DNA from 3 places in the Nonomuraea mesophila genome. Region 2 is predicted to be linked to each of the others. Evidence: predicted binding sites of a transcription regulator. Region 2 holds the regulator's gene; each other region holds the start of a gene.
What was found. Region 2 encodes HrcA, which represses chaperone genes, less so after heat shock. Its sites were predicted from a motif close to TTGGCACTCTCNNNNNGAGAGTGCCAA; they were not measured.
Positions count from the first base shown of each region.

Region 1: groL (chaperonin GroEL) is a predicted target of HrcA. The motif match lies at 2,590-2,616, and genes of this name have one in related genera.
Region 3: groES (co-chaperone GroES) is a predicted target of HrcA. The motif match lies at 1,123-1,149, and genes of this name have one in related genera.

Region 1 is NZ_SMLD01000024.1:30,672-37,244, reverse strand. It holds gene E1295_RS12235 (YbhB/YbcL family Raf kinase inhibitor-like protein) at 1-446, shown strand, start outside; gene E1295_RS12230 (hypothetical protein) at 496-699, opposite strand; gene groL (chaperonin GroEL) at 856-2,484, opposite strand; gene E1295_RS12220 (cold-shock protein) at 2,837-3,037, opposite strand; gene E1295_RS12215 (MoaD/ThiS family protein) at 3,277-3,552, opposite strand; gene thrC (threonine synthase) at 3,578-4,810, opposite strand; SAM riboswitch class I at 4,824-4,965, opposite strand; gene E1295_RS12205 (RNA polymerase sigma factor) at 5,045-5,599, opposite strand; gene E1295_RS12200 (alpha,alpha-trehalose-phosphate synthase (UDP-forming)) at 5,778-6,573, shown strand, end outside.
Region 2 is NZ_SMLD01000195.1:9,571-16,143, forward strand. It holds partial or broken gene E1295_RS52295 (LAGLIDADG family homing endonuclease) at 1-809, opposite strand, end outside; partial or broken gene E1295_RS51530 (PhoH family protein) at 792-1,421, opposite strand; gene E1295_RS41585 (histidine triad nucleotide-binding protein) at 1,621-1,965, opposite strand; gene E1295_RS41590 (SigE family RNA polymerase sigma factor) at 2,247-2,759, shown strand; gene E1295_RS41595 (hypothetical protein) at 2,756-3,415, shown strand; gene E1295_RS41600 (16S rRNA (uracil(1498)-N(3))-methyltransferase) at 3,430-4,155, opposite strand; gene dnaJ (molecular chaperone DnaJ) at 4,157-5,302, opposite strand; gene hrcA (heat-inducible transcriptional repressor HrcA) at 5,314-6,327, opposite strand.
Region 3 is NZ_SMLD01000119.1:1,205-7,777, forward strand. It holds gene groL (chaperonin GroEL) at 1-650, opposite strand, end outside; gene groES (co-chaperone GroES) at 722-1,033, opposite strand; gene E1295_RS33470 (class I SAM-dependent methyltransferase) at 1,348-2,526, shown strand; gene E1295_RS33475 (apolipoprotein A1/A4/E domain-containing protein) at 2,719-4,587, shown strand; gene E1295_RS33480 (TIGR02452 family protein) at 4,711-5,541, shown strand; gene tsaD (tRNA (adenosine(37)-N6)-threonylcarbamoyltransferase complex transferase subunit TsaD) at 5,557-6,573, opposite strand, start outside.

The DNA.
Region 1 (6,573 bases), on a different contig from region 2:
TCAACGACCTCCACGTCTTCAACGACTGGGGCATGACGGGCCAGAACCTCTCGCCCCACCTGCGCTGGTCCGGCGCTCCGGCCGAGACCCGCTCCTACGCCGTGACCTGCTTCGACCCCGATGCCCCCACGGGCAGCGGCTTCTGGCACTGGGTGCTGTTCGACGTCCCCACCTCGGTGAGCGAGCTGCCGACGGGCGCGGGCACGGCCCCGGAGTTCAAGGGCCTGCCGGCGGGCGCGGTGCACGCCCGCAACGACTACGGCAGCAAGGACTACGGCGGCGCCGCTCCGCCTCCCGGCGACCCGCACCGCTATGTCTTCACCGTGCACGCGCTGGGGGTCGACTCGCTCGGTCTCGGCAGCGACACCAGCCCGGCCGTGGTGGGCTTCAACATCACCGCCAACACGCTGGCCCGCGGCCACCTCATCCCCCACTACGGCGTCTGACGACGACGAAGGCGCCCCACCGCGTCGGTGGGGCGCCTTTCTGTGGGCTCTAGGGGCAGATCTCGTCGAGCGGCTGGAGGTTGCCGAGCAGCGGCACCCAACGCCGTAGCTCGCACAGCGGTGTCCCCTCGGTCACGGCGCCGCTGACGACGACCCCCGGTTCGTTGACGGCATGCGCGGGAACGGCCGTGAGGGTGACGGCGGCGAGACCGAGAACGGCGACGCTCAGCAGACGCTTGCTGCGGGAGAACATTTCTCTGCTCCTTCTGTGAGGTGAGGCGATGTGCAGACAACCCTTTCTCACTCGAAGTAGCAGTTCAATTGCGAAACGTAATGGCAGTGAAACGAAAACAAGAGCGGCCCGGAAAAACCGGGCCGCTCTTTTGGGGACGTGCGCCGCGAACAGGACCTAGAAGTCCATGTCGCCGCCGCCGGGCATGCCGGCGGGAGCGGCCGGGGTCTTCTCCGGCTTCTCGGCGATGACGGCCTCGGTGGTCAGGAAGAGCGCCGCGATCGAGGCGGCGTTCTGCAGCGCCGACCGCGTCACCTTGGCCGGGTCGAGAATGCCGGCGTCGAACATGTTGACGTATTCGCCCGACGCGGCGTTGAGGCCCTCACCCGGGGTGAGGTTGCGCACGCGCTCGACCACGACGCCGCCCTCGAGACCGGCGTTGACCGCGATCTGCTTGAGCGGCTCCTCCAGAGCCTTCTTCACGATCGCCGCGCCGGTGGCCTCGTCGCCGTTGAGCTCCAGCTTGTCGAACGCCTTGGCGCCGGCCTGCAGCAGCGCCACGCCACCACCGGGGACGATGCCCTCCTCGACGGCCGCCTTGGCGTTGCGCACGGCGTCCTCGATGCGGTGCTTGCGCTCCTTGAGCTCGACCTCGGTCGCCGCGCCCGCCTTGATGACGGCCACGCCGCCGGCCAGCTTGGCCAGCCGCTCCTGCAGCTTCTCGCGGTCGTAGTCGGAGTCGGTGCGCTCGATCTCGGCGCGGATCTCGTTGACCCGGCCGGAGATCTGCTCGGCGTCACCGGCGCCGTCGACGATCGTCGTCTCGTCCTTGGTCACGACCACCTTGCGGGCACGGCCCAGCAGGTCGAGGGTGGCGGTCTCGAGCTTGAGGCCGACCTCCTCGGCGATGACCTGACCGCCGGTCAGGATCGCGATGTCGTTGAGCATGGCCTTGCGGCGGTCGCCGAAGCCCGGGGCCTTGACGGCCACGGAGCGGAACAGGCCGCGGATCTTGTTGACCACCAGGGTCGCCAGGGCCTCGCCCTCGACGTCCTCGGCGATGATCAGCAGCGGCTTGCCGGACTGCACGACCTTGTCGAGCAGCGGCAGCAGGTCCTTGTTGGCGGAGACCTTGCCGTTGACGATCAGGATGTAGGGGTCTTCGAGCACGGCCTCCATGCGGTCGGAGTCGGTGACGAAGTACATCGACGTCATGCCCTTGTCGAAGCGCATGCCCTCGGTGAGCTCGAGCTCGAGGCCGAAGGTGTTGCTCTCCTCGACGGTGATGACGCCTTCCTTGCCGACCTTGTCCATCGCCTCGGCGATGAGCGCGCCGATCTCAGGGTCGGCGGCGGAGATGGAGGCGGTCGAAGCGATCTGCTCCTTGGTCTCCACGTCCTTGGCGAGCTTGGACAGCTCCTCGCTGACCCGCTCGACGGCCGACTCGATGCCCTTCTTCAGAGCCATCGGGTTGGCGCCCGCGGCCACGTTGCGCAGGCCCTCACGCACCAGCGCCTGGGCGAGCACGGTGGCGGTCGTGGTGCCGTCACCGGCGACGTCGTCGGTCTTCTTGGCGACCTCCTTGACCAGCTCCGCGCCGATCTTCTCCCACGCGTCCTCGAGCTCGATCTCCTTGGCGATGGACACACCATCGTTGGTGATCGTGGGAGCGCCCCACTTCTTCTCCAGCACGACGTTGCGCCCCTTGGGGCCCAGGGTCACCTTGACGGCGTCGGCGAGCTGGTTCATACCGCGCTCGAGACCGCGCCGGGCGTCCTCGTCAAACGCGATCATCTTGGCTGCCATAAGGCTAGACCTCCCAGATGCAGGGTGGCTTGTCGTGGACCGAGCCGACGCCCGCGACGGCATGGGTCAGCGTCTCCTTCGGCGGACCCCATCGCCCCGATCCTGTTGGCACTCTGCTGCACAGAGTGCCAACGAACTGTTTAGCACTCTACCCTGCCGAGTGCAAGCGAACTCACCTGCGGCCGATGCTTCCCCCCAGGTCAGTCGTCTGTCCGGCGAGCCGCCCCGTGGACGCACCGCTGGCCGCGGTTCGCGCACACGACTCGCCGTACCAGGGGTCGACGAAAGAAAGGTGGCGGTTCACACGGACTGCGCTGCCGCGCGATCCCGCCGGTGCAACCAGTGCGGTGAATCAGACCGTCCTGACGGACTCCGCCTGCGGCCCCTTCTGGCCCTGCGTGATCTCGAACTCGACGCGCTGTCCCTGTTCGAGAGAGCGGTACCCGTCCATCATGATCGCTGAGTAATGGACGAATACATCCTTACCACCGTCTACCGCGATGAAGCCGTAGCCCTTGTCCGCGTTGAACCATTTGACGGTGCCCTGCGCCACTTCCGACTCCTCTTACTGGGCTCCCAGATCTCGCCCATTCCTCCGCGAGACCTGTAATCGCCCGACTTAACAGAAAATCAGCCAGGCGATCGCCCTCGACCATACCTGTGGCAAGGGGTTGGGCAACAGAGTCAATCTGCAGACACCACATTTCTCCCATCGTTGGTTCAACGTTGAATTGCGGGGAAAGAAGAAGGCGCCCACAAGGGGCGCCTTCGCCGAAGTGTGATCTGCCGCACTCACCCGCCCGCGACGGCGGGGATGATGGAGATCTGGGTGCCCTCCGGCGCCGGAGTGTCCAACCCCTGGGCGAATCGGACGTCCTCTTCCCCCACATAAACGTTGACGAAACGTCGAATCTTGCCCGATTCATCCAGAATTCTCGCGCCGATACCCGGGTAGTCAGAGTCCAGCTTGGCCAGCACGTCACGAAGAGTCGCGCCCTCGCCACTGACTTCCGCGTTGCCCCCGGTGTAGGTGCGCAGAATGGTGGGAATCCGCACAGAAACGCTCATGGTTGAACTCGCCCTTTCGTGGTTGTCAGACAGTCGCGCGGAACGCGTCGAGAGAGGGCCGGATGACGGCCGTGGGCGCGGCGTCGCCGCTGATCGCGTCGAGCGTCTTGAGGCCGTCGCCGGTGTTCAGGACCACGGTCTCGGCCTCCGGGTCGAGCTGCCCGGTCTCGGTGAGCTTCTTCAGCACGCCCACCGTCACGCCGCCCGCGGTCTCGGCGAAGACGCCCTCCGTCGAGGCCAGGAGCTTGATGGCGGCCACGATCTCGTCGTCCGTGACGTCCTCGACGCCTCCACCGGTCCGCCGCGCGATGTCCAGCACGTACGGGCCGTCGGCGGGGTTGCCGATGGCCAGCGACTTGGCGATGGTGTCGGGCCGTACGGGCTGCACCACGTCGTGGCCGGCCTTGTAGGCGGTCGACACGGGCGAGCACCCGGCCGCCTGCGCCCCGAAAATCTTGTACGGGGTGTCCTCGACCAGCCCCAGCGCGACCAGCTCCTTGAAGCCCTTGTCGATCTTGGTGAGCTGCGAGCCCGAGGCGATGGGGACGATGATCTGCTCGGGCAGCCGCCACCCGAGCTGCTCGGCGATCTCGTACGCGAGCGTCTTGGAGCCCTCGGCGTAGTAGGGCCGCAGGTTGACGTTGACGAACCCCCACTTGTCGCCGAGCGGGTCGCCGATCAGTTCGGAGCAGAACCTGCTGACGTCGTCGTAGGTGCCCTCGATGCCGATCAGCCGGCCGCCGAAGACCCGGGCCATGGCGATCTTTGCCTGTTCGAGGTCGGCCGGGATGAACACGCACGCCTCCAGCCCGGCCCGCGCGGCGGCGGCCGTGACGGCGCCCGCGAGGTTGCCCGTGGAGGAGCAGGAGAGCGTGTGGAAGCCGAAGTTGCGGGCCGCCTCGACGGCCATGGCGACCACGCGGTCCTTGAAGGAGTGGGTGGGGTTGCCCGAGTCGTCCTTGACGTGCAGTGACCTGATGCCGAGCGCCCGCCCGAGGTTGCCGGCCCTGACCAGCTTGGTCCATCCGGGGTTCATGTTGGGCTTGTCGGCGACGTCGGCCGGCACGGGCAGCAGCGACCGGTAACGCCAGATGTTGGGGGGTCCCGACTCGATCGCCGCGCGGGTCACCGCGCCGAACTCGTAAGCCGCTTCGAGCGGCCCGAAACACTCCTGGCAGGCGAAGCTCGGGCCGAGCGGGTAGCGTGCGCCGCACTCGCGGCAGGACAGACCGACGGCGGGACCAAATTCGAGCGACATGAAGCGAGGCCTTCCCTCATCTTCGTCTACGGCCACCTTGACCACAGACCGGAATTGGCACCTTGTCCCGGTCGGCCTCGCCAGGTCGCGAGTCACAAGCCGGGAGGGTTGCCGGGGCTTCGCAGGGCCGGTCCCTCCACCCCTCTGGATGAGCAATATTCAGTTGTCGAATCGGACTCTACCCGCCCACGTGGCGGAAACATCCTTCCGTCTCACACTTTGAGACGCACGATCTCAGCGATAGTCCTCCCCCAGCACGCCCTGGACATATTTGCGCGCCTGGTGGATGCGCGACTTGGCGGTGCCCAGCGGGATGCCGAGCTGGTCGGCCACCTCGTTGTAGTCAAGCTGGACGATGTCGCGCAGGACCAGCGCCTGCGCCAGGTCCGGCTTGTCGGCCTCCAGCGCCTCCATGGCGTCGAGCAGGTCGAGCCGCGAGCCCGCGATTACGCTGACGCGCCGCACGTCGGGCTTCTGCATCGGCAGTTCGTCGGAGCTCTGCTCGGCCGCCCTGCGCTTGAGCGATCGGTACGTGGTCCGCGCGCAGTTGGCCGTCACGATGTGCAGCCAGGTGCTGAACCTGGCCCGTCCCTCGAAGCGCCCGATGTTGCGCGCCACCGCCAGCAGGGTGTCCTGGGAGGCCTCCTCGGCGTCCTGGTGGTAGGGCAGGATGCGGGCGCAATGACGCATCACATCGGGCTCGATCCGCCGCAGCAGCTCACCAAGAGCGCGGTGGTCTCCGGCCGCGGCCGAGCGGGCGAGTTCCTCGGTTAGCTCATCAAGCGCCATGCCTGGGATCCTAGGGTCATAGGGAGCCTTGTTGGCATCCTTCCTTTTCCGATGGGCCGTTCACCACGATGATCAGTGTGGTCCCGTCTGCACCGACCCGCCAGCCGGAAGGAGTCACCTTGAGGTCTCACACCAGCTCGCCGCCCTGCCGGCGGCCCGCGCGGCCGGAGCGGGCGCGGTGAACAACATCCTGGTGGCCTCCAACCGCGGCCCTGTCTCCTTCACCGTCTCCGACGACGGCGAGCTGACCGTGCGCCGCGGCGGGGGCGGCCTGGTGTCGGGATTGTCCGGCGTGGCCAAGGACGACGGAGTCCTGTGGGTCTGTGCGGCGTTGTCCGACGGTGACCGCAGCGCGGTGCGCCTGGCCCCCGGCGGCCGCATCGACCAGGCCGGCTACGACACCGGCCCGCTGCGCATGCTCGACATCCCGCCCGCCACCTTCCACCGCGCCTACAACGCCGTGGCCAACTCCACGCTGTGGTTCGTCAACCACCTGCTCTACGACATCCCCAACGCGCCCGTCTTCGGCACCAAGTTCGGGCGCGAGTGGGAGTCCTACCGCGACTACAACGGCGCGTTCGCGCTGGCCCTGGCCGAGGAGGCCGGCCACGAGGCCAGGGTGATGATCCAGGACTACCACCTCACGCTGACCCCGGCGATGCTCCGGGCCGAGCGGCCCGACCTGCGCATCGCCCACTTCAGCCACACGCCGTGGGCGCCGCCCGAATACTTCTCGCTGCTGCCCGACGAGGTGGCGACGGAGGTCCTGGAAGGCATCCTGGGGGCCGATCACGCCGGGTTCCTCACCGACAGGTGGGCGCAGTCGTTCATGGACTGCTGCGAGGCGCTGCTGGGCGCGGAGGCCGACCGCGTCGGGCGCAGCGTCACCCACGCCGGCAGGACGACCCGCATCGGCGTGCACAGCCTCGGCGTCGACGGCGCCGCCCTGTGGGAGCGGGCCTGCGAGCCCGACG
Region 2 (6,573 bases):
TACGCCACACCACCCAATGACTGCACCAGGAAGACCACATGGTCACGCAGTCGAGGTGAGACAGTCGTGTACTGGATTCTGGCGCTGCGCTCATGCTGCACGACCGGGCCACCGTCCGAATCGAGCAGTCCTTGCAGCACCGCGAGCCTGACCTCCGCTGTGTTGTAGAGGTAGACATCGGGCACGAACTTCGTCGGCGATTTACAACCCATCAGTCCCAGCTCGCGGACGGCTGACTTGATGGGATGCGTGACCCTACCGCTATCCCCGGGTTGCAGCACACGGTTGAGAACATAGTTCGGCCCACCTCGCCGTCTCACCTTCACCCCGGGCAATGCGCTCCTCAGCGCATCGACCAGCTCCTGATCATTCGTGGCGAAGGCTGGTGTGCCTATCCCTGTGATGCTTCCGTCGCCCAAGAGCAGGCCCAGCGCGTAGGGGTTCAAGGGAACCGGCTGCTCGGGGAAGCGAACTGGTGCGCTCAGCAGCGGCAACTCCCACTTGCGGTAGTGCGCCGTTCGCAGGTCGCCGATCAGCTCCTTGGTCTGCAGCACCCGCCATGGCTTCCCGCGATTGCCGTCATCACGAGTGCGGACCGTCCAAAGGTGGTCATCGGAGGCGAGCACCGAGGCACCGTCCTGGCTGAAGATCCTATAGATCTTCTTCTCGCCTTGCGGGTACACCCCGATCACGGGCGTCGGTTCGCCATTCGACCCGATGACCAGGTCACCGACCTCCAACTCACCGATGGAGCGGAACCCTTCCGGAGTGAGCACGCCCGTGCCGAGCGGCATGCAACGGCCACGCATGTACGCGAGGGGTGCGACCTCGATCGTGCCCGCGGCCATCAGCTTGGGGATCGAGTCGGGGTCGACCATGTCGTGCAGCGCGTCGTAGAGCGGCCGCAGGTAGGGGTCGATCTTCTCGTAGAGGGTGCCGGGCAGGAAGCCGAGCCGTTCGCCCGCCTCGACCGCGGGCCGGGTCAGGATGATCCGGTTGACCCGCTTCTCCTGCAGCGCCCGCACGGCCTTGGCCATCGCGAGGTAGGTCTTGCCCGTGCCCGCGGGGCCGATGCCGAAGACGACGGTGTGCTTGTCGATCGCGTCGACGTAGCGCTTCTGGTTGACCGTCTTCGGCCTGATCGTGCGGCCACGGGAGGAGAGGATGTCGAGGGAGAGCACCTCGGCGGGGCGGTCGGAGGTCATGCGGAGCATGGCGATGCTGCGCTCGACCGCGTCGGGCGTGAGCTCGCCGCCGCTGCGCAGCACCTCGACGAGCTCCTCGAAGAGGCGCACCACGGTGCCGCTCTCGTCGGGCGAGCCCGTGACGGTGATCTCGTTGCCGCGTACGTGGATGTCGGCCTTGAAGGCACCCTCGATGACGCGGAGCAGCTCGTCACGGGAGCCGAGGAGGCTGACCATCGGGTATTCGTCCGGAATCAGCACCTTGGCTTGTGTGCGCGAGGGAGGTGCCGTGCGTCGGGATTCGTGTAGTTCGGACATGGGCAGGCCAGCGGCCTGATGCCTCCCGGTCTCTTTCGGTGTCTTCTGAGCCCATCGTATCCGGGACGACGCCGATTGCTCGCGTCAATATCGCCGGGTTGGGCCTCAGAGGTCCCGGCTATCCCGGTGGCCACGTCAGCGCGCGCCCGCCCAGCACGTGGGCGTGCACATGGAAGACGGTCTGCCCGGCGCCGGCCCCGGTGTTGAACACCACCCGGTAGCCCTCCTCGGACACCCTTTCCATGACGGCCACGGCGTGGGCCGCCTTGAGCACCTCGTCGGTCAGCCCGTCGTCGGCGTCGGCCAGCGCCGCCGCGTCGGAGTAGTGCCCCTTCGGGATGACCAGCACGTGGGTGGGGGCCTGCGGGTTGGTGTCGCGGAACGCCAGTGTCCTGCCGGTCTCGTAGACGATCTCGGCCGGCACTTCCTTGGCCACGATTTTGCAGAAGAGGCAGTCGTTCACACCGGTACCCTATCGACAGCATGCCGTCAGGGAGTCCGTTGCGAATCGGTAATCAGCTGTGTCGTGCGCAGAAAGATCCACGCGGTTAGGGTGAGTGTGCGACACTTCAGCAAAAAAGAACACGATTCAGGGTCGGGCGAGCGCCACCTGGCGAGGAACACGACTGGGTAATGCACCCTAAGGAACCGGGGAAACCTCAAGAACCGGAAGAGCGTAAACCCTCTGGGAAGGCCGCGCGTCCCACTGATGTGACCACCGAAACCCTTCTGGCCGACAGGTCGATGGGGGCGGTGCAGGTCGGGTGGGATGCCGACATGGCCGTTACCGCGCTCTACAGCGCGCACTTCCGGTCGTTGGTGCGTCTGGCCGTGTTGCTGGTACGCGACATGGCAACCGCTGAGGAAGTCGTGCAGGATGCGTTCGTCGCCATCCATGGTGCATGGCGTAGGCTGCGTGACCCCGACAAAGCACTCGCCTACCTGCGTCAATCCGTCGTCAACCGGTCCCGTTCCGTGCTGCGTCACCGAGCGGTCGTCGAGAAGTACGCTCCCAAGGGCCTGCCTGACGCCCCGAGCGCCGAGAACGGCGCGATCGGCGAGCTGGAACGCTCCGCCGTCATCGAGGCGTTACGAGCCCTGCCGACCCGACAGAGAGAGGCACTGGTCCTACGCTATTACGGTGATCTGTCCGAAGCTGAGATCGCCCACGCCATGGGCATCAGCAAGGGGGCGGTCAAGAGCCACACCGCTCGTGGCATGGCCGCGTTGCGATCCGTTCTGGAGAAGATGTCATGACCCAGCCCCCCGACGAGTACGGCGACGCGCTGCGTCGTGCGCTCCGTGCGGAGGCGGACGCGGTCGTGCCCTCGCCGGAAGGACTGGAGATCATCCGTGCCCGCATCGAGCGGCGCGGCGTTCGAAACCTGTTCTGGTGGCGTGCGGGGGCGGCCGCCGCCAGTGCCCTTCTCGTGGCGGGGACGATCGTGATGATGGTTCCCGGGCTGCGCTCCCAGATCACCGAGGAGAGCCCCGTCCAGCCCGCCGGTGTCGAGTCCTCCGAGGTTCCGTCCAACTCCTCGACCACCCGCTCGCACGAGCCTCCACCGCCGAAGAAACCCGTCCCCTCGCGCTCCGAGGTCATCTTCGTCCCGCCTGAGTCGAAGACCCCGACGCCGCGCACCTCGAAGAAGGCCGACTCCACCAGGGCGCCGTCGCCGTCGTCCAGTCCCACGCCCACCACGTGCCCGTCGACGACCGCCGAACCCCCCGAACCCGCCGAGACGGCGGCCGGCTGCCCCACGCGCACCCCCCACGCCTCTCCCACGCCGGAGGAGACGTCCATGGAGCCCACGGCGTGCCCGCTGGAGGAGTGCCCGCCCGGCGACGTCGTCGAGGAGACTCCCGCCGGCGTCGACAGCCCTCTCGTGGACGCCTCGCAACCGGCCCCCTGACGGGCCTCAGAGCCTCACCAGCGCCCCGTACGCGCCATCAGCACGGCCGCCGCCGCCACGCCCGCCGTGGACGTACGCAGGACCGTCGGCCCCAGCAGCACCGGCACGGCCTTCGCCGCCCGGAACCTGTCGAGTTCGTCAGCGGAGACGCCGCCCTCCGGGCCCACGACCACCACGATGTCGCCCTCCGCCGGCAGGTGCACGCCCGACAGCGGCTCGGCCGCCTCCTCGTGCAGCACCAGCCCCAGCGCCGCCTCCGACAGCAGCCGTTCGACGTGCGAGGTGGAGGCGAGGTCGGCGACCTCGGGCAGATGGAACCTGCGGGCCTGCTTGCCCGCCTCACGAGCCGTGGACCGCCAGCGACCCAGCGCCTTGGCGACCTTGTCGCCCTTCCACTGCGTGATGCTCCGCGCGGCCGACCACGGCACGATCACGTCGACGCCCGCCTCGGTCATCATCTCGACGGCCAGTTCGCCCCTGTCTCCCTTCGGCAGCCCCTGGACGACGACCAGCCGCCTGCGTGGCGGCTCGACGGTGTGGCGGGCGATCACGGCGAGCCTCAGCGCGTCCTTCAGCACCTCGCGCACGACGCACTCGGCGACGGAGCCGGCGCCGTCGGTCAGGTCGACCCGCTCGCCGGCCCGCAGGCGCCTGACGGAAGCCGCGTGGCGCCCCTCGGGGCCGTCGAGCGTCAGCTCCGTGCCGTCCAGCTCCCGCGACAGGAACACGGGGACGGTCACGTCACCTGCCGTTGAAGGCGTCGCGCAGGCGGGAGAAGAAGCTCTGCTGCCCGGGGGCGAACTTGCCGGGAGGCCGTTCCTCGCCGCGCTGCTTGGACAGCTCGCGCAGCAGTTCCTCCTGCGCCGCGTCCAGTTTGGTCGGGGTCTCGACGTTGACGTGGATCAGCAGGTCGCCCCTGCCCGACTCGTTGAGCCGCTGCACGCCGCGACCGTACATCGTGATGACCTGGCCCGACTGGGTGCCGGGGCGGACGTCGACCTCCTCGGCGCCGTCGAGCGTCTCCACCGTCAGCACCGTGCCCAGCGCGGCGGCCGTCATGGGGATCTGCACGGTGCAGTGGAGGTCGTCGCCGCGCCGCTCGAAGATGTCGTGGGGGCGTTCGACGATCTCGAGGAACAGGTCTCCGGGCGGGCCGCCGCCGGGGCCGACCTCGCCCTCGCCGGCGAGCTGGATGTGGGTGCCGTCCTCGACGCCCGCGGGGATGCGGACCTTGATCGTACGCCGGGTGCGCACCCGGCCGTCGCCCGAGCACTCCTGGCAGGGGTTGCGGATGATGCTGCCGAACCCGCCGCACTGCGGGCACGGCCGCGAGGTCATGACCTGCCCCAGGAACGAGCGGGTCACCTGGGAGATCTCGCCGCGCCCGTTGCACATGTCGCACGTGTCGGGGTGCGTGCCGGCCGCCGCGCCGGCGCCCTGGCAGACCTCGCAGATCACGGCCGTGTCGACGACCAGCTCGCGGGTGGTGCCGAACGCGCTCTCACGCAGGTCGAGATCGACCCTGATGGTCGCGTTGCGGCCCCTGCGGGCGCGCGATCGGGGGCCCCTGGCGCCGGCCGCGGTGCCGAAGAAGGCGTCCATGATGTCGCTGAAGGGGAAGCCCGCCCCGAAGCCACCGGCTCCGCCGCCCGCGCCCGCTCCGGCGCCGCCGAACGGGTCGCCGCCCATGTCGTACATCTGGCGCTTGCTCGGGTCGGACAGGACCTCGTAGGCCTGCGTGATCTCCTTGAACCGCTCCTGAGTCTCAGGATCGGGGTTCATGTCGGGATGCAGCTCGCGGGCGAGCCGGCGGTAGGCCTTCTTGATCTCGTCCTGACTGGCGTCAGGGCGCACCCCGAGGGTGGCGTAGTAGTCGCTGTTTGCCACTTATCGACCTCTTATGATGCAGCCAGGATCTGGCTGACGTAGCGTGCCACCGCGCGCACGGCGCCCATCGTCACTGGATAATCCATCCTCGTCGGTCCCAGCACCCCGAGCCGGGCCAGTTGGTTGTCGCCAGAACCGTATCCGGTCGCGACGACGGATGTGCCCCGCAGGTAGGGGTTTTCCGAGCCGATGCGCACGGTGAGCGCGGCGGGGGTGTCGGAGGTGGTCTCGCCGAGCAGCCGCATGAGCACCACCTGCTCTTCCAGTGCCTCCAGCACGTCGCGGAGGCCGGTGGAGAAGTCGGCGCCTGCGAGGTTGGCCGCCCCGGCGAACACGATCTTCTCGTCGTGCCGCTCCACGAGGGTCTCGAGCAGCACCGACAGGATCGTCGCCACGGCCGGCCGGTCTTCGACGGGCAACCGCTCCGGCAGGTCGGCCACCAGGTCGGGCACGCTGCTCAGGCCGCAGCCGTCGAGGCAGGAGTTGAGCACGGCGCGCAGATTCGCGATGCGCGCCTCCTCGACCACCTCGGGCAGCTCGACCACGCGCTGCTCGACGCGGCCGGTGTTGGTGATCAGCACGAGCATGACCCGCCGGTCGTTCAGCGGGACGAGCTCGACGTGCCGCACCGTCGAACGGGTCAGCGTCGGGTATTGCACCACCGCCACCTGCCTGGTCAGCTGCGCCAGCAGGCGAACCGTGCGGGTCACCACGTCGTCGAGGTCGACCGCGCCGGCCAGAAACGTCTCTATCGCCCGGCGCTCGGCGCCCGACAGCGGCTTGACCTGCGAGAGCCGGTCGACGAACAGGCGGTAGCCCTTGTCCGTCGGCACCCGGCCCGCGCTGGTGTGCGGCTGAGTGATGTATCCCTCCTCCTCCAGCGCGGCCATGTCGTTCCTGACCGTGGCCGGGGAGACCTTCAGATTGTGGCGGTCGGCCAGCGCCTTGGAGCCCACCGGTTCGTTGGTTGACACGTAGTCTTCGACAATGGCGCGGAGCACCGCCAGCTTCCGTTCGTCAAGCACGCGCTCACCTCCTGCCCTCTTGTCATGGGGAAAACACAGGCTCTAGCACTCTGTGTTCCCGAGTGCCAAGTGTACGGCTCTCGCCCACAAGGTGCGATAACACCGTGTCGCATCCCGCTTCTAGCTTCCAGGAAGGGACAGGCCTCACACTTGCGCACATGAGCGACGATTCCCAGCCCCCGTCGTCAACCCCGCCGTCAAGGCAGGATCCCGACCGAAGCCAGCCCGAGCCTCCGCAGGACGGCC
Region 3 (6,573 bases), on a different contig from region 2:
TAGGCGTCCTCGAGGACGGACTCCATCCGCTCGGGGTCGGTCACCATGTAGGCCGACAGGTAACCCTTGTCGAACTGCATGCCCTCGGTGAACTCGAGCTCCATGCCCATGGCGTTGGACTCTTCGACGGTGAGCACACCGTCCTTGCCCACCTTGTCGAACGCCTCGGCGATCAGGTTGCCGATCTGCGCGTCCTGGGCGGAGATCGTCGCAACGTTGGCGATCTCCTTCTTGTCCTCGACCGGCCGGGCGGTGGCGAGCAGCTTGTCGCTGATCGCCTTGGCCGCCTTGTCGATGCCGCGCTTGAGCGACAGCGGCGAGGCGCCGGCCGCCACGTTGCGCAGGCCCTCGCGGACCATGGCCTGGGCCAGCACGGTGGCGGTGGTGGTGCCGTCACCGGCGATGTCGTTGGTCTTGGTGGCAACTTCCTTGGCCAGCTGGGCGCCGAGGTTCTCGTAGCGCTCCTCCAGCTCGACCTCACGAGCGATGGTCACACCGTCGTTCGTGATCGTCGGCGCACCGAACTTCTTGTCGATGACGACGTTGCGGCCACGCGGGCCAAGGGTCACCTTCACGGCGTCCGCGAGGGCGTTCACGCCACGCTCGAGTGAGCGGCGCGCGTCCTCGTCGAACGTCAGGATCTTCGCCATAGCTGAAAGTCCTCTCCTAGCGTCGAAAGCCCCGGTCGCCCCTTGGAGCGCCCGGGGCTCGACACACCGGCTTACTTCTCGATGATCGCGAGAACGTCGCGGGCGGAGAGCACGAGGTACTCCTCGCCGCCGTACTTGACCTCGGTGCCGCCGTACTTGCTGTAGAGGACGATGTCGCCCTCGGAGACGTCGAGCGGAATCCGCTTGTCGCCGTCCTCGTCCCAGTTGCCGGGGCCCACCGCGAGGACCTTGCCCTCCTGCGGCTTCTCCTTTGCGGTGTCCGGGATGACCAGGCCGGAAGCGGTGGTCTGCTCGGCCTCAAGCGGCTGGACCACAATGCGGTCGCCGAGCGGCTTAACGGGAACCTTGGTGGCGGTCGTCACGATCGGACCTCCCCTTCAGATTTGAATGATCTAGAAGAGGCGACCAGCTGGGCCTGCCGTCGCGGGTGTCAGACCTGCCTCGTCGCACGTTGGCACTCTCAAGGGGAGAGTGCCAACAGGAAACATATGCAAGAGGGGCTTGACAGTCAACACGAACGCGTCTGCTGAGAGCGATCACAGGGCCCGCGACCGTCCTCTACCAGGGTAATGGCTGGTCATACAGGACTTCGCGAAGTTTCTCCGGCCACGTGTCCGGCCGCGCGATTCGCGAGCCCGTGTCGCGCCGCCGCGCCGTGCCGCTAACGTCGTGCGACGTGGACCTCGACGCCTTCGACGAGCTGCTGACCCCGCGCGGGCGGCGGGCGCTGGCGGAGGCCGGTGAGCTCGCCGGCGCCGACCCGGTGGCCGCCGCCACGAGACTGCGCAGGACGTACGACGCGGCGCTCACCTCGGCGGCGCTCACCCAGGCGGCTCTCAGGGAGCGCGCCACGGCCAAGTTCGGCGAAGACGCCCGGTTGATGTACTTCACGCCGCACGGCCTGGAGCAGTCCACCAGGACGGAGGTCGCCGGGCACCGCGCCACCCGGCTGATCGCCGCTGGATCCCCCTCGCCCGAGGTCGTGGACGCCTGCTGCGGCATCGGCGGCGACCTGCTGGCGCTGGCCCGCGCGGGCTGCACCGTGGAGGCCGTCGACACCGATCCGCTGACCGCCGCCGTGGCCAGGGCCAACGCCGAGGCGCTCGGGCTGGCCGACCGGGTGACGGTGAGCGTGGCCGACGCGGCCGCCGTCGAACCGGAGCGTTACGACGTGCTCTTCGCCGATCCTGCACGGCGTACGAGCAGGGGCCGCACGTTCGACCCCATGGCCTACTCGCCGCCCTGGCCCGTGGTGCTCGGCCTCGTCTCCAGAGCCCGTACGGCCTGCCTCAAGGTCGCCCCCGGCATCCCCTACACGTTCATCCCCCCGGAGGCCGAGGCCGAGTGGGTGTCCTTCAAGGGCGAGGTGAAGGAGGCGACGCTCTGGACCGGCGCGGCCCGCGAGGCGGGCAGGCGGGCCACGCGCCTGCCGGGCGGCCACACCCTTGCCGCCACCGGCGTGGAGGCCGACACGGGCCCGGCCGGCCGCTACGTCTACGAGCCCGACGGCGCGGCCATCCGGGCGCACCTCGTGGGCGAGGTGGCCGAGCTGGTCGCCGGCCGCCTGCTCGATCCGATGATCGCGTACATCACGGGCGACGCTCCCGTGGACACCCCATGGGCCACGAGATACGAGATAGACGACGTACTTCCGTTCTCTCTGAAGAAACTACGCGCCGCACTCCGAGAGCGGAAAATCGGAAATGTCACTATCAAGAAGCGCGCCTCCGCCGTCGACATCGAACGCCTGCGCAGCGATCTGCGGCTCAAAGGGGATGAATCCGCGGTCGTCATCCTGACGCGCATTGCCGATAAACCATCGGCCATCATCTGTAACCAGCCATCCCCCATCTGAGCTGGCATTTCGGGCATTCTTCGGTTTCGATCGATCTTTGAATTCGCCGCTGACGTACCTTGATCAAAAGGCTAAGGTGGGCGGGCGGGAGTTCTCCCCCACTGCGGTTAACCGTGTTCTCGCTCTTTCATCTGCAAACCGGACCTACCCCACCGCTGCGCGGCAGACCGTCGGCGAGCGAAGGAGCTTTCGGTGGATCATTCCAACCACACCACCCTTCTTCAGGCAGGCGGCCATCTGGCCATCTCCGAGAGAATGCGAGACCTGCTGCAGCGCGCCTCCCAGGATCACGTCTACGAGCAGCGCACGCAGGGCGCCATGCTCGACGAGATCCGCCAGCGCCTGGAGGGCATGGAGTGGCTCCTGCGCGAGGTGCGCGAGCGCGAGCTCGGCGGGCTGAGCGGCACGCTGGAGGCGGTCAACGGGCGCCTCGACGACATCACCGCCAAGCCGCCGATGTGGGCCGAGGGCCTGGCGCAGCACGTGGAGGCGGTCCGCGACCACGTCGACGCCGTCGGCGAACGGGTGGGCGGCGTGGACGCCCGCATCGCCCCCGTGGCCGAGCTGCCCACCCTCCGGGCCGACGTCGGCACCGTGGGCGAGGGCGTCGACGAGGCGCTCGACCGCCTGAAGGCGGTGCTCGACACCGCCGACGGCATCACCAAGGGCATGTCCGACTTCGCCGCCCGGCTGACCACGCTCAGCACCAGCATGGAGGCCGCCGCCGGCCGCTTCACCCGGCTCGACCGGTCGATGGCCGACCTGGCCACCCGCACCGACCGCGTCGAGGGCGTGATCGGCGACCTGTCCGAGGGCGTCGCCGACTCGGCCGAGCAGCTGAGAGCCGGCCTCGACGCCGTCGAGCAGCGCGTGACGGCCCGGCTCGACGAGAGCGACCAGCGCCTGACCGCCCGCCTCGACGAGGCCGGCAAACACCTCACCACCCGGCTCGACGAGACCGACGAGCGGCTCACCGTGCGCCTGGAGGGCACCGACCGGCGCCTGACCGCCCGCCTCGACGAGACAGACCAGCGGCTGGCCCGCAGCCTCGTCGAGGCCGACGAGCGGCTCGCCATCCGGCTCAAGGAGGCCGACGACCAGTTCACCGGCCGCCTGTCCGACGTCGAGCAGCGGCTCACCGCGAGGCTCGACGAGACCGACCGCCATCTCGCCGTGCAGCTCGGCGAGAGCGAGCAGCGCCTGTTCGCCCGGCTCGGCGGCGTCGACGCCCGGCTCGAGCGGGCCGAGAGCACGCTGTCCGGCCTCGACGCCAAGGTCACCGACTTCGGCGGCCGGCTGGAGTCCGCCGGCGAGAGCCTGGCCGACATCGACACCAGGGTCGACGGCATCGACACCCGGCTGGGCGGCCTCGACAAGCACCTCACGTCGGTGGACGGCCGGCTCGGCGGGGTCGACAAGCGCCTGGGCGTCCTCGACGGCCACCTGGGCCGCCACGACGACCGCTTCGACGCGCTCGACGTACGCGTCGACGCCCGTTTCACCACGCTCGACGAGCGCATGGCCACCACCGAGCAGCGCGTCGGCGAGAGCACCACCCGCACCGAGGGCCGCTTCAACCGGCTCGACAGTCAGGTCGACGCCATCGACGAGCGTCTCGGCGAGGCCGAAGAGCACCTGAGCAGCCGCTTCGACGCCATCGACGGCCACCTCGGAGGGCTCGACAGCCGCTTCAACGTCCTCGACACCCACGTCAACGGCCTGGCCACCCGCGCCGCACAGGCCAGCGAGCACCTGGAGGCCGTCGACGACCGCATCGAGTCGGTCAGCCGGCGCGTCGGGCAGTTGCCCGAGGCCATCCCCGAGCGGGTCGGCGAGCTGATCCGCTCGCAGACCGGCGACCAGGCCGAGCGCCTCGCCGACGCCGCCAGTGCGCTGACCGAGCTGGTCCGCACCCGTCCCGACCGCGACGAGCTGACCGAGACGGTCACCGGCATCGTCCGGCCCGCCGCCGACGACCTCAACAAGCGGCTCGGGGCCCTGGAGGAGACCATGCTGGCGCTGGCCGAGGCCCTGCTACGCCCGACCAGGGCGAAAGACTGACCGCTCGCGCGGGCGTGCTCCGGCCTGCCCGCGCCCCACGTACGGCCCCTCCGGAGATCGGCGCGGTTCACCCCGGGATAAATCCCTCGCGACGGGGATCGTCTCGATGTCACCATGCGGATCATGAGTACCCGACTACGCGCGATCGCACAGGACACGGTCGCTATCGTCGAACACGGGGGTTACACCTCGCCAGGTGGCCAGTGGGTGTCTCTCGCCGACGACGTCGCCCAGGCTGTCGCGGGCACCCGGCTTCACCTTCCCGAGGACGACCTGGACACGGCCCTGTGCGATGCGGAGGCCGAGCAGGAGATGCCGGGTCCTCGCATCGAGGTCACGAATGAGTCCGCCCTGCAGGCGGCCCGGGCCATGGCGGGCGACGGCGGCGATGTGGCCTGCCTGGTCTTCGCCTCGGCCAAGAACCCCGGCGGCGGGTTCCTCAACGGCGCCCAGGCGCAGGAGGAGAGCCTGGCCAGGGCATCGGCGCTGTACGCCTGCCTCACCGCTGTCCCGCTGTTCTACGCCTACCACCGCGCCCAAGGCGACCTGCGCTACAGCGACCGGATCATCTATTCACCCGGTGTGCCGGTCTTCCGCGACGACAAGGGCCGACTGCTCGACGAGCCGTACCGCGTGGCGTTCCTGACCGCGGCCGCGCCCAACGCACGGGCCATCGCGCGCAACCAGCCGCAGGTCGCGGGCAGCATACCGGCCGCGCTGTGGCAACGGACGGTTCGTGTGCTCGACGTGGCGCAGGCCCATGGCCACCGCCGGCTGGTGCTCGGAGCGTGGGGGTGCGGGGTGTTCGGCAACGAGCCCCGGCTGGTCGCCGACACGTTCGGCCGGGCGCTGGTCACGCGCAACCGTTTCGACCACGTTCGCTTCGCCGTGCTGGATCGACAGCCTGGCACGCCGACCTACGCCGCGTTCGCCCGCGTCCTGTCCACGCTCTGATCCGGGAGTCGGCTCTCAGACGTGCACCGTCGTGATCGGCAGCGAGGAGTCGGCCGGGATCTCCAGGGTCGAAGGCGTGACTCCGGCCGCGACCAGGTCGGACCCGAGGGCCGCGACCATGGCGCCGTTGTCGGTGCAGAGCCCCGGCCGCGGCACCCGCAGGCGCACGCCGGCCGCCTCGCACCGCTCCCGCGCCAGCGCGCGCAGCCGGGAGTTGGCCGCCACACCGCCGCCGATCAGCAGGTCGTCCACCCCATATTTCCGGCACGCCTGCAGCGCCTTGCGGGTCAGTACGTCGACCACGGCCTCCTGGAACGAGGCGGCCACGTCGGGCACGTGCACGGCCTGCCCTGACGCCTCGCGGGCCTCGACCCAGCGCGCCACGGCCGTCTTGAGCCCGGAGAAGGAGAAGTCGAGCGTGCCGTCGTCGAGCTTGCCGCGGGGGAAGGCGATCGCCTCGCCGGAGCCCTCGCGGGCGGCCCTGTCGATGTGCGGCCCGCCGGGGAAGGGCAGCCCCAGCACGCGCGCCACCTTGTCGAACGCCTCACCGGCCGCGTCGTCCACGGTGGAGCCGAGCGAGATCACGTCTTCGGCGACGTCGGGCACGAGCAGCAGCGACGAGTGGCCGCCCGAGACGAGCATCGCGACGCACGGCTTGGGCAGCGGCCCGTGCTCCAGCTGGTCGACGGCGACGTGGGCGGCCAGGTGGTTGACGCCGTAGAGGGGCACGCCGAGGCCGAGCGCGTAGGACTTGGCCGCGGCGACCCCGACCAGCAGCGCGCCGGCGAGCCCCGGGCCGGCGGTCACGGCGACGGCGTCGATGTCGGAGAACGCGAGCCCGGCCTCTGACAGCGCCGCCTCCACGGTCGGCGTCATGGCCTCCAGGTGGGCGCGCGAGGCGACCTCGGGCACCACGCCGCCGAACCTCGCGTGCTCGTCCATGCTGGAGGCGATGGTGTTGGCCAGCAGGGTGTGGCCTCTGACGATGCCGATGCCGGTCTCGTCGCAAGAGGTCTCGATCCCCAGGACCAG